DNA from 2 places in the Mesobacillus thioparans genome. Region 2 is predicted to be linked to the other one. Evidence: predicted binding sites of a transcription regulator. Region 2 holds the regulator's gene; the other holds the start of a gene.
What was found. The regulator LexA, encoded in region 2, represses DNA repair genes until DNA is damaged. The targets are predictions, from matches to a motif close to CGAACATATGTTCG.
Positions count from the first base shown of each region.

Region 1: the regulator LexA is predicted to act here: its motif matches at 3,884-3,897, upstream of addB (helicase-exonuclease AddAB subunit AddB).

Region 1 is NZ_CBCSFH010000001.1:699,714-708,077, forward strand. Features, by position in the region: gene addA (helicase-exonuclease AddAB subunit AddA) at 1-100, opposite strand, end outside; gene addB (helicase-exonuclease AddAB subunit AddB) at 102-3,677, opposite strand; gene ACNAZ4_RS03560 (MFS transporter) at 4,030-5,190, shown strand; gene ACNAZ4_RS03565 (acyl-CoA synthetase) at 5,295-6,809, opposite strand; gene ACNAZ4_RS03570 (hydrolase) at 6,925-7,257, opposite strand; gene fabG (3-oxoacyl-ACP reductase FabG) at 7,635-8,364, opposite strand, start outside.
Region 2 is NZ_CBCSFH010000001.1:75,583-83,946, forward strand. Features, by position in the region: gene tkt (transketolase) at 1-165, opposite strand, end outside; gene ACNAZ4_RS00470 (DUF896 domain-containing protein) at 492-725, opposite strand; gene ACNAZ4_RS00475 (YneB family resolvase-like protein) at 801-1,448, opposite strand; gene yneA (cell division suppressor protein YneA) at 1,474-1,788, opposite strand; gene lexA (transcriptional repressor LexA) at 1,942-2,565, shown strand; gene ACNAZ4_RS00490 (hypothetical protein) at 2,744-2,941, shown strand; gene ACNAZ4_RS00495 (ATP-dependent DNA helicase) at 2,992-4,914, opposite strand; gene ACNAZ4_RS00500 (hypothetical protein) at 5,074-5,607, shown strand; gene ACNAZ4_RS00505 (GNAT family N-acetyltransferase) at 5,594-6,130, shown strand; gene ACNAZ4_RS00510 (hypothetical protein) at 6,184-6,600, opposite strand; gene ACNAZ4_RS00515 (hypothetical protein) at 6,671-6,988, opposite strand; gene ACNAZ4_RS00520 (ribonuclease FAU-1 family protein) at 7,014-7,580, opposite strand; gene ACNAZ4_RS00525 (hypothetical protein) at 7,573-8,172, opposite strand; gene ACNAZ4_RS00530 (GNAT family N-acetyltransferase) at 8,263-8,364, opposite strand, start outside.

The sequences.
Region 1 (8,364 bases), 620 kb from region 2:
CGGCCGCAGCAGCGACAAGGATATCCTTTCCTGAGGCCATGATCGCCTTCCACTGATCTTCCGTCCACGTCGCGCCTTCCGGTACTGGCGGTATATTCATTTTAGCCAAGGTCTTCTTCCTCCTCTCCAATTTCTGACAGAATGTCCAGCTTCTTGATCTTCTCAAGTCTGACAGAGTCGATTGCCAGCCCATCGTCTGCCTTCAGGCTTTCATCTTTTCTCAGTTCCTGAAGCAGGTCTTCCTTTTTAATGACTGGAAGCTTCCTGAAGTCATTCGATTCAACTGCCTGGTCAAACTGGCATACCGGCTTGAACGAACAGAATGTACAAGGTGCCCGGTCCTTGAGTTTGTAAGGAGCAACATCAACGATCCCGCTGACAATCCTGTTGCCGGTCTCCACATACTTATGGCGCACAAATTGGCGTAAATGGTCAAAATCCTCACGGCTGGCAACCTTCGAGCTCTTCAGCAGACTGCCATCCTTTTTAAAACCTGCTGAGATAATCTGTGAACTGCCCGTATCTAGCCCATTGTCCATCATCCGAATGACATTTTCATCGCTCAGCAGCAATCCGTTCATTTTAAACCGTTTGAGGATTTCTTCTTCTATTTCATCGAGTGTCAGCATTTTCGAAGCATTGACGATCGGGTTGTGCACATGGAAATAGAGTACACCTGCAGGGTCGGCCTGTTTCCCGACAAGCAATGGTGAATGGGTGATAATGATATCCAGGTAGGTGAGCATCTGTAGTGCCACCCCGTAATAAACCTCTGTCAGATTGACATCCTTTACGCTTGATTTGTAATCAATCACCCTCAGGTATACACCCTGGCCGTCCTCTGCTTTATCGACACGGTCAATCCGGCCCATCAGCTCCATCTTCGTGCCGTTTTTTAACGAGAAGCCGAGCGGAGGCAGTTTTCCCTGGCGGCCGAAGCCGAGTTCCAGACCGACTGGCGAGAATCCGCTGACCTTTGCATGCTCACTCAAAACAAGCGATGCGCGGCTGATGATATTCTGAAGTTTTTGCCTGATATAATGATGCCTGTTCGAGCTCAGCAAGATTTCATTCTGCAGTTTTGGAGCAAGCTTTTGCACAGCATCCCTTGCCAATTCTTCAGCCTGTGCCCTTGTAAGCTGGGCCCAGCTAAGGTTCTGCTCCATCACCGTCTCGGCGATTTCCTTCAATGCTGCGTGGAAAAGATCGCCGATATCCGGAGCTTCAAGCCGGAATATCTGTCGGTCACGCAGCTTCAGGCCATGCTGGACATAATGCGAGAATGGACAGCTGTTGAACAGCTCCATCCTGGAGACACTGGCTTGGATTTCATCGCCATACAATTCTTTCGTGACGGATTCCGGCAGCTGCTTCGTATTGTTTTCATAAAACAAGCTGGAAAGAACCTTCCGGGCCGTATCTGCCCAGCGGCTGTTCTTCATATAATAATCGTACACATCCCACCAGAAATCATAGACAGGGTAATTCCGCTTCTTCAACTGAAGCTGCGCTGTCAGGTAGGATAAGGCAATATTTTCGCCGGCAGCATATTCAAGCTGCTCTGCTTCCGGCATTTCCGATGGATCTGGCAGGAAGAAATGCGTCTGATGCCCTGGGAACAAATCCGAAATCCGCTTGATGAAGGAAGAAGGCATTAGCGCTTTCCCCTCTTCATTGGCAATCGGATAGCTGATATAAAGCTGCTCAGAAGGCGTCACAAAAGCCTTATATGCCGTAAAACTCTCATCCAGCAGCTTTGTACGGCTGCTTGGAGCAAGCTTCAGGCCTTTTGATTGCAAAAGCTCACGGTCGTCATCCGCAAATATCCCTTCCTCGGTCATCTTCGCAGGAAGAACCCCTTCGTTCACGCCAATGACAAAAGCAACCTTCACATCGGCAAGCCTTGTTTTCTCTATGTCGGCAACCAGTACCTGATCGATCGCCGGAGGAATCAGCGAAAACCTGAGTGACTCAAAGCCAGCATCAAGGATTGAAACGAACTGCTTCGGTGCCACCTTGCTGTCTCCCAACATTTCGACGAACTGGTCAAGAAGATTGATCACGGCATTCCAGGCTTGCTCATTCTCCCTTGCCTCAATCAGCCTTCCTTCCTGCTCGGCCGAGAGTCTCCATGCTTCGAGCTTTGCAGGAATATCCAGCTCCTCCAGGAAGAGATAGACCGCTTCAGAAAGCTTTCTTCCCGTGTCCGCCCGTTTCAGGCGGCGTGCCATCCGCAGAAGCGGAGCAGTGATTAACTGCTTCAGGTCATTCAGTTCCTGTTCAGTCTGCTTCTCTGCATCCGTCTGGGCCACACTGTCATACTCGAGCCCGCGGATTCTCCGGTATTTCCAGTGATCCTTTTTCGTCCATTTATCTCCCTGGATCCCATATGCAAGCACATAATTCTCCAGGACGTCCATCTGTTCACGCATCCTGTTCAGGTCCGCACCCTCAGGGAACAGCAAATCTGTCTTTACGGCGCGGAAAATCGGCTCATATCGCCAGTTCCCAAGGACCGTCTCCAGGCTTGAACGGACAAGCTCGACCAATGGATGGTGAAGCATATTCCGTTTCTGGTCGATAAAGAATGGAAGTCCGTAGTCTTCGAAAATCGTTTCCAGCACTTCACGGTATTCACTGCCTCGCATCAAAACCGCGATATCACGGTAGCGGTAGCCATCTTCCCTTGCCAGGCCAATTATTTTCCGGGCAACCCCTTCTAGCTCGGCACGTCTATTGGCTGCCTGTGCGATATGGATCGACGCCTCGCCTGAATACGGAACAGCCGGCCTTGAATCGAATTCCCTTTCAAGATGCTTCAGGGATTCATCCTGCCAGCGCCGCTGTTCAGACAGCACGACATTTTCTTCTTGCTCATAGCCTTTTGTCCGGATCATGTCATAGAGTGTCTGGCAGGTCTCGCCTGTCAGCCTGAATAAATGAAGCTCGTCAGGCTGTTCATGCCTGAAATCCCTGTCAACCGGCAGTGCAATCGTCACTCTTTTGGATGTGGCAATCAGCTGATCAATGATCATCAGTTCAAGCGGTGTGAAGCTGTAAAAACCGTCAATGTATACTTCCGCATTTTTCAAATATTCAGAAGCTGGGATTTTTTCGGCAAGCAGCTTGAAATAATCCTCGGAATCTATATATTTACCAAACAACTCATCCTCGAACTGTCTATATACAAGCTCCAGGTCGTGGACCTTATCCGTTAACGCCTGGTTGCCCCCCGAGCCTTCTGCCATTTTGCCGGCAAGCTCTTCCGGGTTGATCGCATAGCGTTTGAACTCGATCAGCATTTGCTCCATCTGCTGGATAAACCCATTTTTATCTGCGGCCTTCTGGAAAATCTTCAGGTCCTCTTTCTTGTCTTCAATGATTTTGCGGATCATCATGCTGATCCCGACGCTGTCCAAATGCTGGCGTGTGTAGCCTCCCGTCTCTTGAAGCACCCTCCATGCCAGGCGCGGAAAGCTGAATACCTGCGCCCTTATCATTCCCCCAAGGTCTGGGTCGGTGGATAATCTGTATTCTGACAGGAAAGACATTTGTTCCGGAACAAGATAGACAACCGGATCCCCCTGAGGGTCCGAAACCAGCCTGTCCTTCATTTCCTTCATGATCAGCTCGGTTTTCCCGCTCCCCGAGCGCCCCAGTACTAAACGTACAGACATCTGACTTCCCCTTTCTTCTAGTAAAATAACAACCTTCAATGCTTAACTTAATTGTTTTCACGACGTGCACGGTGCCTGTTTCTTATTCGCAGGGCCACAGGAGCCATCGTTGATCCAATTACAATGTTCAAAAAGCAATCATCTATGAAATCATCAACCTGCTAAAATCGAAAAAGGCGCTTCTCTCCCATGCGCCTTTTTTCTGCCAAACAATTGTTCTATATGTATACCATTATACCTTTTTTACAGACTGATTTGAAAGCAAAGAGCCCGTTAATTTTTGCCACTTCCCAGGTGTAAATGAACAACCTTCATCGGACTGGGCTGCTGCATATATTGTAGGTGGCAGGTGATGAAAATGAAATCGTTAAGCTTTTTTTATAAAGCTTCCATCCTACTGACGCTGTGCGCTATCATGGTTGCCAGCAATATCTACACACTGATACCCGTTTATTCAGTGCTATCGAATAGCCTTGGAATACCTGAATCGCATGTTGTCCTCGCAGGCGGGCTGTTCACCTTTCTTTATGCCTGTGGCCTGCTCTCGTTCGGTCCGGTATCGGATTATACAGGCCGGAGAAAAATCCTCGTGTTCGGTTTGCTGGCCTCGGCTATAGCTACATGTGCTGTCGGCTTTTCTGCCGGTTCCATCAGCCTGTGGTTCACCCGTTCTCTGCAGGGGTTGACTCTGGCTACTTTTGCTTCGGTTGCATTTGCCTATTCATATGACCTATTCACTGCACGGCAAAGAACCATCCTTGTGGTCCTGATCAACACTGGCTTTTTAATTGCCGGCATCTTCGGCCAGGTCGCCAGCGCCTTCCTGGCTGAACGTTTCTCCTGGAATGCCGTCTTCTATTTCTTTGCTGCCGTTTATTTAATTCTGTTTTCTTTCGCCTTTTTCCTGCTGAAAGAATCGTCACCACAGCCTGTCGAACCAAAACCGCTGGGGACGATATTTTTTCAATTATTAAAAGAGCCGCGGTTGATGAAGTGTTACATCATCACCTTTTCGCTCCTGTTTGCAATTATCGCTTTCTATGATGGTATAGGGCGTTTCTTTGCCGGACCTGCATCTGACCTGTTGCTGATCCGCCTCTTAGGATTGATCGGTGCGATCCTGTCACTATTCACCGGGTCATTGATGGACAGATGGGGTGCACTGAAGACACTGATGTTCGGCCTGGCAATCGGCTCCACAAGCGCGTTCATCCTGCTATTTCTGCACACGACCAGCGCACTGATCATTCTCTCCATCTTTTTTGTTTCATCCATCTCACTAGTCATCCCCACCGTCATTACACTGATTGGGTTCTACGGCAGCAGCCAGCGGGCGAAGGCACTGTCGCTCTATTCGTTCATCCTCCTGACCGGCGCAAGCCTCGCTCCCCCAGTCGCCGCTGTATTACCGTTTCAGGGTGTCATGCTGTTACTGTCGCTCTTGTTCCTCTTCAATATTATTTTATGTGTTTTTGTAAAAGAAAAAGCATTCCTGTCAGCGAATGCCGGCTGAAATGCTTTTGATTGGTCTCAGAAAGTTTGGTTTATACTTTTGCTTGGGTTCTCTGTCTAATAACTTGGAAAGTCTTTCGTTCAAAATAAAATTAATTGCCTTTTTCAGCTGACTGGCTTCTGTTTTTCACTGGCCATTTCCTTTAACTGCTTCTTGTCGATTTTCCCGACATGCGTTTTTGGCATCTGGGTGATGAAGTGGATTTGTTTCGGCACTTTAAAGCCAGCCAGCTTTTTTCGGCAATATTCCTTAATTTTCTCTCCGTTTAGCGCTGCTTCTGTTTCAAGGACGATGAACGCCGTCACGGCTTCACCCCATTTCTCATCGACCACACCTATTACCGCTGCTTCGCGGATGGAGGGATGTGAGCTTAGCCAGTGCTCGATTTCCAGGGGATAGACATTCTCTCCGCCTGTGATGATCATCTCCTTTTTCCTGCCGACGATATAGAAATAGCCTTCTTCATCCTGTCTGGCAAGATCGCCGGTGTGAAGCGATCCGTCCTTCCAGGTATTTTCGGTCGCACTGTCATTTTTCCAATAATACGAGAAGGCATGCTTGCCACGGATGGCCAATTCGCCGATCTCACCGGCTGGCGCATCGCTTCCATCATCTCTAATGACCTTGATGGATGTGAATAACATCGGTTTGCCGACCGATCCTCTTTTTATATCCGCATCGGAAGGATCAATGAAAAAATTATTCGGGCCAGCCTCAGTTAATCCGTATCCCTCTTTGAAAGCCAGCCCCTTCTGTTTATAAGCTTCATAGATATCGAGCGGGCATGGAGCCCCTCCGGATAAAAACAATTTCATATCCATGAATTCCGCTTGCTGAAACTTTTCTGATTTTACCAGCATATGGTGCATCGTCGGCACAAATAAGACGATCGTGCATTTATGCCTGATCAAAAATTCAATCGCTTTTTCCGGAATAAAATCATCCGCAAGCACGACGGTCCCACCTGCCATCAGGATTGGGATCGACAATGCATTCAACCCGCCGGTGTGGAATAAAGGCAAATAGGTAATCGTTTTGTCTGCTCCTGTCAGATTCCAGCTCGCGATGGTCGAAATGCTGTTCCAAATGATCGCCCGATGTGACAGAACGGCCCCTTTTGGTTTTCCAGTCGTCCCTCCGGTATAGATCATCGCCAGCGGGTCTTCTTCATCCAGTTTTTCGACAAGCTGGATTTGCTTCGGACCAGCAATCAAATCCTGATACTGTGAACCATCAATCTGGATGCACTCGCCGGCTTGATCCCAGACCATCGTCACTTCTTTTGTGAATTTCGAATGGAACGCCAGCAGCGCCGGTTCACTGTCTTGTATGATAAAGGCTAATTCCTCCACGGATAGCCTCCAGTTCAATGGCACAAAAATAGCACCGATTTTCCCACAGGCGAACAATAGATCAAAATAACTGACCCCGTTCGGCGCAAGCAGTGCAATCCTGTCGCCTTTTTTGACACCCTTTCCCTGCAGCCATGCCGCGATTGCCCTGGCTCGTTCATTGACTTCCCTGTACGACCATTCCTGATCTGTACCGGCAGCGGCGATCGCAGCAGCGTCCGGTGTCAATCTCGCTCTTGAGTCAAGCCAATCGAGCTCCCACCTCACCGCAATCTCTCCCTCTCTCGACGTGATGAATTTTATTTTAAAGAGCGGAAGTTACAGGATAGTTACACGAGCGCAAAAAACACCACAGCCATTATGGCCATGGTGTCCGGATCGCTTATTTAATTAACTCTTCCTCTGATAAAATGCCCATGCTTCTCACATGATTCTTTGCCTCGGCATCACCTAACCTGTAAACCATTGCGTAAATCTCCTTCAAGGCCATATCATATTCTGCGTGTTCGCGATCAGGGTCTGAGAAAGGATGCAAATGGGAATTTCCGTAAGTCGCCCAGTCCGCCTTATAGTTCGCTTCCAGATACTCTCGCAAATCCTTGATTTCCTCACCTGTCGCAATCAAAGTGAAGAAATGCCCCTCCTGATCTGCTGGCGTATCCAACACCTCGCCGCTTTCTATATTAAAGTAATACCTTTGTTTTTGCTCTTCCATATACAGCACCTCAATCTTTTTTATACCATTTACCACTTTTGGCGGGAAGTTAACCCCATCAGACTGAAAAGGTTGAAAGTGCAATGCATTTTTGGTATTTCAGGGAGCTTTTTGGCCCTTTGCAATGGGAACAGTTAGTTTTAATACTTGTTGTATCGATTTTTATTACCAGTTGGAAGGTTTTTTCACGGCTGGAGGATTTATTTAACGGTTGGCTCGTTTTATTATACGGTTGCGATGATTTATTTAACGGTTAGCTCGATCTATTATACGGTTGCGATGATTTATTTAACGGCTGCTGCAAGTATCCCCGGTCGAAATATTTATTCACCAACCTTCCCAAAATAAAAAAGCGCAGCAACTGCGCTTTTTCAACGTTACATCATGATTCCGCCATCCACATGGAGGGTGGTGCCATTCACATATTTTGATTCATCTGAGGCCAGGAAGAGATAAGCGTCGGCGATATCCTCCGGCAAGCCGAGCCTGCCGAGCGGAACGAGCATTTTCATTTGCTCGATCACTTTATCCGGTACTTTGGCTGTCATGCCGGTCTCTATGAATCCTGGGGCGACGGCGTTGACGTTGATTCCTTTACGGCCGAGCTCTTTTGCCCATGTTTTCGTCATTCCGACGACACCTGCTTTGGTTGCTGCGTAGTTGGTCTGGCCGACATTGCCGTAAATGCCGGAAACGGAAGAGGTATTGATGATCCTTCCTGATCCCTGCTGGACCATTGCCGGGACAACGGCCTGAGCGCAATGGAAGACGCCTGTCAGGTTGACATCGACAACTTTCTGGAAATCCTCCACGGCAAGCTTGTGCAGCATCCCGTCTTTTGTGATCCCTGCATTATTTACAAGAATATCAATCTTGCCAAAATGACTCAGAACATCCTTTACCATGTCATCCACGCTATCCTTATCAGCAACGTTCACTTGGAAAAAGGCCGCATCATAGCCTTCTGCTTTAAGCTCAGCTGCGCGCTGAGATCCTGTTTCCTCATCAAAATCTGCCATTGCCACCCGTGCACCTTCACGGGCAAAGGTTTTCGCTGCGGCAAGGCCAATTCCATTTGCCGCACCGGTAATGATCGCTACTTTATCT
Region 2 (8,364 bases):
TTCAGGATTCTTAGGGTTGATGTTCATGTATCGCGTCCATAATGTGTAAGCCATCGGTGCAGCCCCCATCGGCATGCCTGGGTGGCCTGAATTCGCTTTTTCAATCGCATCAATCGATAACGTACGAATGGAATCAATTGAAAGCATATCAATTTCTTTAAACATTAAATACATCCTTTCTATAGGTACTGGCTACATCCTTAATATTATAGCGAGAGAAATTATTATACAACAAATTATGCCTGAAGGAGACAGAAAAGGCCGTATTGTTATTTATTTTGACACATACTAGCTGTAGTTATGTAATTGATCAGTCCTGAAGAAGACAGAAGACAGTTTGCGACTTATAAGCTAAGGGACATTATTATCTATAACATTGCTGATTTTCCACTTCAGCCATCGCATAAAACATCCGATTTCAATTGTGCTCTCTCCAATGCTGCCAAAATAAAAATGGAATACATTCTCTCATGTATTCCAATCTGAATATATTAATGAAGTTTATTCTTCATTTTTTCTTCTTTTAATTTTTCAGGTGTTACATCATTGCCCTCTGGATCGACAATGGTAACTCCCTTGAGCGTATTAAGCATAGAAGAACGGAATGATTGGAGATATTCTGCGCGAAGCTTCGTCTGTTCCTTTGCTTCTTCTTCAGTCAGCTTCGATGTTTTTGCTTTCCTCGCCAGCTCATTGATTCTAGCAATTTTATCACTTGATAGCATTGTAAATCTCCTTTGTAAAAAAGTACGTCAAATGATATCTTACTAAATTTTTTTGAGTTTTACAAGAAAGGAGCCTCATTCCTCATTTGTCTCGATATACTCAAGATATCTTCGATTGACTGTCGCCTTGGAAACATTGTAGCCGAATCCTTTAAGAGTCGCGGCAATTTCAGCAAAAGTAAGTCCATTATTCCGCAGCCTGACAATTTCCGCAATCGGCATGTCTTTTCTATCCCTGCCGGAATGTTCACCCTGGTTTTTGAGATTGCGCTGAGGCTTGTAACCATGGTCGACCGCACGTTTCATTCCGCGTTTGATTTTTATGTTATGGATCTTCCTCTGATACTCTTCCACCATGCTGACAATCTGGAGTACCATGGAATCCGATTCAGATAGTTGAAGTTCCCCACTGTGGGAGATGCTGTATAACTTAACGTTCTCCTTGAGAATGCAGTGAAGGATCGCAACCTTTGCATTTCCTCTTCCAAGCCTGGTCTCATCCTGAATCAATACGGCATTGACCGACTTGTCCTTGATCAACTCCAGAAGTTCGAGGATCCCGTCCCTTTCAAGGTCATACCCACTGGCTTGTTCCTTAATGATACTCATCACTTCGAATCCACAGTCTTCTGCAAGACGGAGTAATTCTTCCTCCTGCCTGGCAAGCGATGTTTCCTGTGTTTCCTTCGTAGTACTTACCCGGCAATAAATAATCGCTTTCATGCTGTCACCTTATTCTATGTACAAATTATCTTTCTGCTCCGGCAATCTGAGTAGGTTCCACATATTCATCTCTTACCGGGATGACAAGTTCATCTCCTGGAAAGACCCGTTCGCCTACGATCCCATTTTCTTTTTCTACCCAGCTCACGAATTCATTTTTTGACAAATGATGTTCACTGGCATATGTCTCAGCGATCTCCCACAGTGATTGTCCTTCTTCTATAGTAACAGTTATGTATGCTTCCTCGTTATTTAAATGTGCTTTTGCCACGAGTGAAAAAATCACGCTGACAGCAAGAAGGATCAAGGCGTAAGAATAGTTATCCCATATTTTTTTCATGTCCGACACTCCTTAACGAATATATGTTCGCTTATTTGATTTTATTATAATACGAACATTTGTTTCGTGTCAACTTGAAATTCGAACTTATGTTTGTATCTGTGGGATAGACATGGTATAATTAGGACAAGAAAATATACGAGGTGCGTGAAAATGACAAAGTTATCAAAGCGGCAACAAGATATATTTGAATTCATTAAAGGTGAAGTCAAGAAAAAAGGATATCCGCCATCCGTACGCGAAATCGGTGAAGCAGTTGGACTGGCATCAAGTTCTACTGTACACGGCCACCTTGCAAGGCTCGAAAGCAAAGGGCTGATCCGACGGGACCCTACAAAACCGCGCGCAATTGAAATTCTGGAAATTGAAGATGAAACCCGTATCCCTAAATATAATGTTATCAACGTGCCTGTTGTCGGTAAAGTTACAGCCGGTATGCCAATAACGGCAATCGAGAATGTAGAAGAATACTTCCCTCTACCAGACCGTCTGGTTCCTCATGATGAGCAGGTTTTCATGCTGGAAATCATGGGTGACAGTATGATTGAAGCTGGGATCCTTGATGGGGACTACGTAATCGTCAAGCAGCAAAAGACAGCCAATAATGGAGATATCGTAGTAGCAATGACAGAGGATGACGAAGCTACTGTCAAACGTTTCTTCAAGGAGAAGGACTATTTCAGGCTCCAGCCGGAAAATTCCTCAATGGAACCGATCATCCTTCGTAATGTATCGATTCTTGGTAAAGTCATCGGTGTCTACCGTCATATGCACTAAAAAGCAAGCGGGCTCCGCTTGCTTTTTTTCGTTCTATTAAACTTTCATTCTTTAAATGATTCTATGAGAAGAGCACATTCGCCATCAAAAATAGATACAAGCCCGGACAACTTGTCCCTTTTCCGAATAAGATATCGTGTAAGCAAACATTTCTTTTTGGAAAGGAGTTGAGTCTCGAATGGGAAACAACCGGAATAACAACGACGTCGCAGGAGTTTTCTTTCCTAACCGCAACAATAACCAGGTAAGGGCGACTGTTGATTTTGATGACCTCTGCCGTGCTGTCCGTCGATGCATCATCAATGATTTGGTTGCTGGTGCACAAGATGAGAATGATCGCGGCCGCGATCATAGAAAATGCGGATGCAGAAACTAATTTTTCTCAAAAAATCCCGAAAGGCTTAGACCTTTCGGGATTTTTTTATCTTAATGGATTTCTTTTACAGGTAGCACTCCTGTTATTTCTTTCATGAATTCTGCTTTTTGTGCGCCGGTAATCCACAAGTGCACGACACCTTGATCCTGGCTGCTTCTGATCAGCCGGCCTATACCCTGTCTTAATCGAAGCAGCATGTATGGAACGTCAACTTCTGCTGCAGGGTTGGCCGCATGCTTCCGTTTTGCCTGGAAGACCGGGTCATGAGGCGGGAATGGCAATGAAGCGATAATAACCTGTTTCAAAGATTCACCTGGAACATCAAGACCTTCCCATAGACTGTATGAGCAAAGTACAGAGCTGGTGACATTCTGGAAGTCTTTTACGGTTTCACTGATTTCGCGGTCGCCTTCAAACAGGATGGCAAAATTCCATTCCTGTTGATCGGACCATATTCTGAACCTTTCCATTTCCTGCATGGAAGAAAACAAAACCAGGGAACTTCCATTGGAAGTTCGCAAATCCGTACCTATCTGCTCCCACTTTTGATTTTCGTCATCCCTGATATGTGCTCTAATTTCCATTTGCTCTTCATAATCAAATGGTGAAGCTACCGTGAAAGAAGAATATTTTTCAATCCCAAGACTCCTGGCTATATAGTTGAAGTCCCCTGCCTGGGATAGAGTTGCTGATGAGAACACAAAAGGGATATTTTGTGCAAAAACTTCTTTTTTCAAGATGTCCTCTACCAGGCGAGGCATGATCACGAGTGAAGATTGGACTTCATTCTCTTCAAGCCAGAAAATCCCTTCATCATTCTTCAGGAAAATCGATAGACCATACGCGAAAAACTCGAGGTATTCTTCCATGATTTTCAAGTGGTATTCATCAATCAGGAACATTTCTGCGTCAAATACCAGCTGGTCCATTAATTCGCTGACCTTCTTTTCCAAAGTTTCAGCTGTTTTCCTGATCGCAGGATGCTTAGCAACTTCTTTCCGATTCGAACCCTCAACAGCAGTCGAGTTCTCAACCAGCAGGTCGAACCATGAATCATGCAGCTCTATAATATCCTCGATTAGATAAAGAGATTCCTCCCGGACATCCTGGTGCATATAACCTGTTAACACAGTCGTCAGAGTTTGCGAATTAAATCTGTAAGTCAGTCCTTTTTGTGCTGCGAATTCAAGCAAATGGCCTTCATCGAATATGACGGTACTTGCTTCTGGCAGCAATGGCATCTGGCCCTCTCTTTTGCGTGATTCTTTTGTCCAGACATGTTCCATGTAAAAATCATGCGAGCAAATAATCAAGTCTCCGGCATGTCGATAGTAATCACGATTCAATGTTTGTCCACAGCGATGGCGCCAGCTGCACGTCGAACATTGCTGGAGCGGATCCCAGGCCATCTGGGACCATTTTTCATTCGTGACCCATGGATATTCCTTCCGGTCACCATAACGGCTGAACGAATTCATTGAAATGCCTTCATCAAAAATAAAGTCAGGCAGCTGGTCATGGACATCAAGAACTTCCATGTCGTCAGAAGTGTTGGAAAGCTCATCAAGCTTCTTGACACATACATATTGCTCCCTTGCTTTTGCAAGCCTGACGTCCACCTTGAGTCCTAATGCCTGTTCGAGTTTCTCGATATCTCCGCCCTCTTTTACGAGCTGTTCAATCAGCGTTTCATCTGAGCAGGATACAATCGCAGGCTTCCCCATATAACGAGCATAGAGAATCGCGTAAATCAGGTATACGAAGGTCTTTCCTGTACCTACACCAGCTTCCGCAAACACAATTCCTTTGTTCTTAAAGGCCTGTTCCACCTGGAAAGCCATATAAATCTGTTCGTCGCGCAACTCATAGCCCTTTTCAGGCAAAATATCATAAAAAACATCACCAATGTAATCTCCTAATAAATCAAAGAATGTATCATTTTTAGTGATGGTAAATGGAAGGTTTTTTGTCATTCAGGTTCTCCTTGAAAATTGATTCTGGCTAAAAGCCAGCTTTAATCATAACAGAAAAAAGTGCTGTACGTGAAAGAATTCATTCTGGTAAAAATTCTAATTACTCTTTTGGAATTTTCTGCTATTATTATTTCAGACTGTATAGAAAGGAGTCGTCATATGAAATCTAAAAATTTTATGTACATGACCATATTCGTTCTCGCAGCATTGATCTTACTCAATCTTTATCAGTATAAAAGAATCTCTGACCTAGAAATACAGGCAGGATCTGATTTCCAGCGGAAAGTAAGGGACTCTATATTTCTACTGGAGAACGATGCTGTTCCGGCCACATGGATAAAGATCTTGAATGAAGAAGATGGCGAATTCACATTTGCCGTTCATCTCGGGGAACTGTCTAATCAGGGCAGACAGTACCATATGATGAATGGAAAGATCTCAACGTTAGGTACAATGTGGGATCAACTTGCTGACCATTATACGGACTTAGCAAAGAGTATAAAAAATGGCAGGGAATACACACAAATTGAAGACCAAATCAACAAAGATAGAGAATTTCTAGTTAGGTTGTTAAATGATATCGACTCAATATCAGGTGAAAATGAAAAGCTTTATTACAGGGAGTTTTCTGATTCAGAATCCAAAACTTCTAATATGGTGTGGAGGGAGTATAAAAAATATGAAAAGCGTTGATTATATTATTCGCCCGGAAGACATTCACGATATCCATGGTATCAGCGTTCTAAATCGAGCGGCTTTTGAAAATGGTGAAAATGAAGCCCGTTTGGTTGAACTGATCAGGGATTCTGAACATTTCATTCCAGCCTTAAGCCTGGTAGCTGTTGATGAGAAAGGCGAGATCATCGGACATATTCTTTTCAGCGTAATCAGCCTTGTTACTAACCAAGGTGTGATTCCAACTATGAGTCTCGCTCCAATGGCCGTGAAGCCAGAATATCAAAATAGCGGAATCGGTTCAGCACTCGTCACGGAAGGCCTGAAAAAATGCAAGTCTTTAGGATATCAGCATGTATTTGTACTGGGCCATCCTAACTTTTACCCTAAATTCGGGTTTCAGCCCTCGAAAAATTTCGGTATCCAAGCTCCCTTCCCTGTACCAGATGAAGTGTTCATGGCAATCGAGCTTGAGTATGGCTCATTGAATGGATTGGAAGGTAAAATCGAATATCCCCCAGCTTTCAATGCTGTAAGCTGAAAAAAGTGTCCGTATTGGCACTTTTTCTTTTTTGTGACACTAAAACCAACGACCTATTCACCTAGCAGCAATGCAGATTTTAATTCACGAACTTCCGTTTTATCTGTTAATCTTCCATACGCTTCATTTTCCTTGTTGCTGATTATTGTTGCAGACTCTCCCTTAAACCAGATTCGGTATTCATACAAACTCTCAGGCATATTTTTCTCTTCCTGGATGAAGAAAATCGCCAATACATCTTCTTTCCTTGCCATATCCGCCTTCGTCTTTGGGGACCACTTAATTTCATCAAATGCCTGCTCTATTTTGTGCAGCTCATCTTTTTTGGCAATTATTCTTTCCTCACCGTCCTTCATGCCATCCTTGGTTATTTTTTGCACATCGACCCTGGTTAATTCCGGTTGGAACTTCGGACTGCAACCAGTCGTGAAAATGATTATAATGATTGTTGCGATAACAAGATTTTTCATTTGAATTCCTCGTTTTTATTTTAGTGAAGGACCAGTGAATTTAGTTAATATGGTATAAAGAATGGTACATTTATGAATAATGGCCTAAAAAAACCTGGTTATAATCAGCTACTTTTAATTCTTCCGCTGAAGTAATGACTTCAAGGAAACGCTTATACAATTCCTGGATTTCAGGCAGTTGGTCAACTGAATGAATACTGTGAGTATAGCTTTTTTCATCCTGATAGATGTGCATCTCAATCCACTTGGAACTGTCTGCCCTATTTTGCAAGTAAATAGTCTGTTTATTGGTGAAACGAGAATATATTTGCTCCGATTTAACTTGGATATCAAGGTAATCTCTTTCACGCTCTGGCTTAATGCTGTAACTATATGTTTTAACGAACATAATGGAGTTTATCATCCTTTAAATATTACTTGAGTAAATCTAAATCCTTCCGATCAAAATACTCTTTATGGACCCTGGTCAATTGAAACAATTTAAATTCATTTGTTTCTATCAGTTTCTTAATTTGCTCGGCCTCGGTTATTGCGATGTGATATAAATCCTCATTGATCGCTCCAGTTAAAAGTGCTTTCTCAAGTTCATCATGATCTTTATAGTAGACTTCTCCGTTTGGAATTATGATAATATCCAGAAACAGGTCATCCCAATAAGGCCTTTTGTTTTCAAGCCCATTTTGAAGACAAATATCGATATACCACTGAACAACCTCCCCCCTGGCATTAAACATGGTAGTGACGCAATGGCATTGTCCTTCTGGAAAATGTTGTAGCCAGGTATAGCCATTGTTTACTATGCAAACCTTTTTATCTTCGTATTGGAAAAATAATGGTTCGGTGACTTTATTCACTTTCAATGAAGTGACATATCCTCGGAAGCCTTCATCTTCAATAAGTTCCTGATGAAACTTTCTCTGGATTACCCGTTTCCAATCGGCTCTATCACCGTACCTTCTTTCTAGCACTGGCTTATTCATATAAATCTCCCATATTATTAGTTAGCGGAATATTGTATTCCTCCAGTTTCTCCATAATTCTTTGCTTGTTAAATGCTACCTTGCTGTTATTTGGCAATTTGATCACATTTCCATCGCTGGTGGTGAACATATAATGATCCGAAACAGTTACTCCTTTGGTTTTGACGAAGATCTCCTTCGCTTCCTTAAGATCCTTCCAGCCATAAGACTGGATTTCATTGAAACTTTTCGCTTCATTAAAATGCAATCCCTCGTCATTCAGATAGTAATAATTCGAAATACTGAACATAAAGAAAGGTATACATCCAAACATAAGAAGAATAGTGAGCCACTTGAACCCTTTCCAATCGAATTTCCATTGAACAAACAAATAAAGGAGCAGCGTGACAGCAAGCCAAAGCATGCCGACCATAAACAGAATGTAAGCTGATGGCGGTGTCACATAAAACCACTTATCTTTTGTCAGGTATAGATAATCCTGTATAAAATAAACGAAAACAAGAGGCATGAATAAGCTGCTGATGATCAGAATGATGGCTGAAACAAGAATAATATTCGAGGTATTCTCGGATTTGAAGGTTAATTGGGCCATAACTCTTTCCTCCTTTTACCAGATACCTACTTTACGCGTAAAAGGACATAAAGTTTCAAATAAATTAGATTATTCTTAAAATAAAACCGACTAAAAATGCCTTTCCATTGGCTCTTGGCAATGAGTGTATCCATTTTTTCCGTAGAAATTGATACTTTTATCGCTTGGCCAAACAATTATGAACTCGAACTT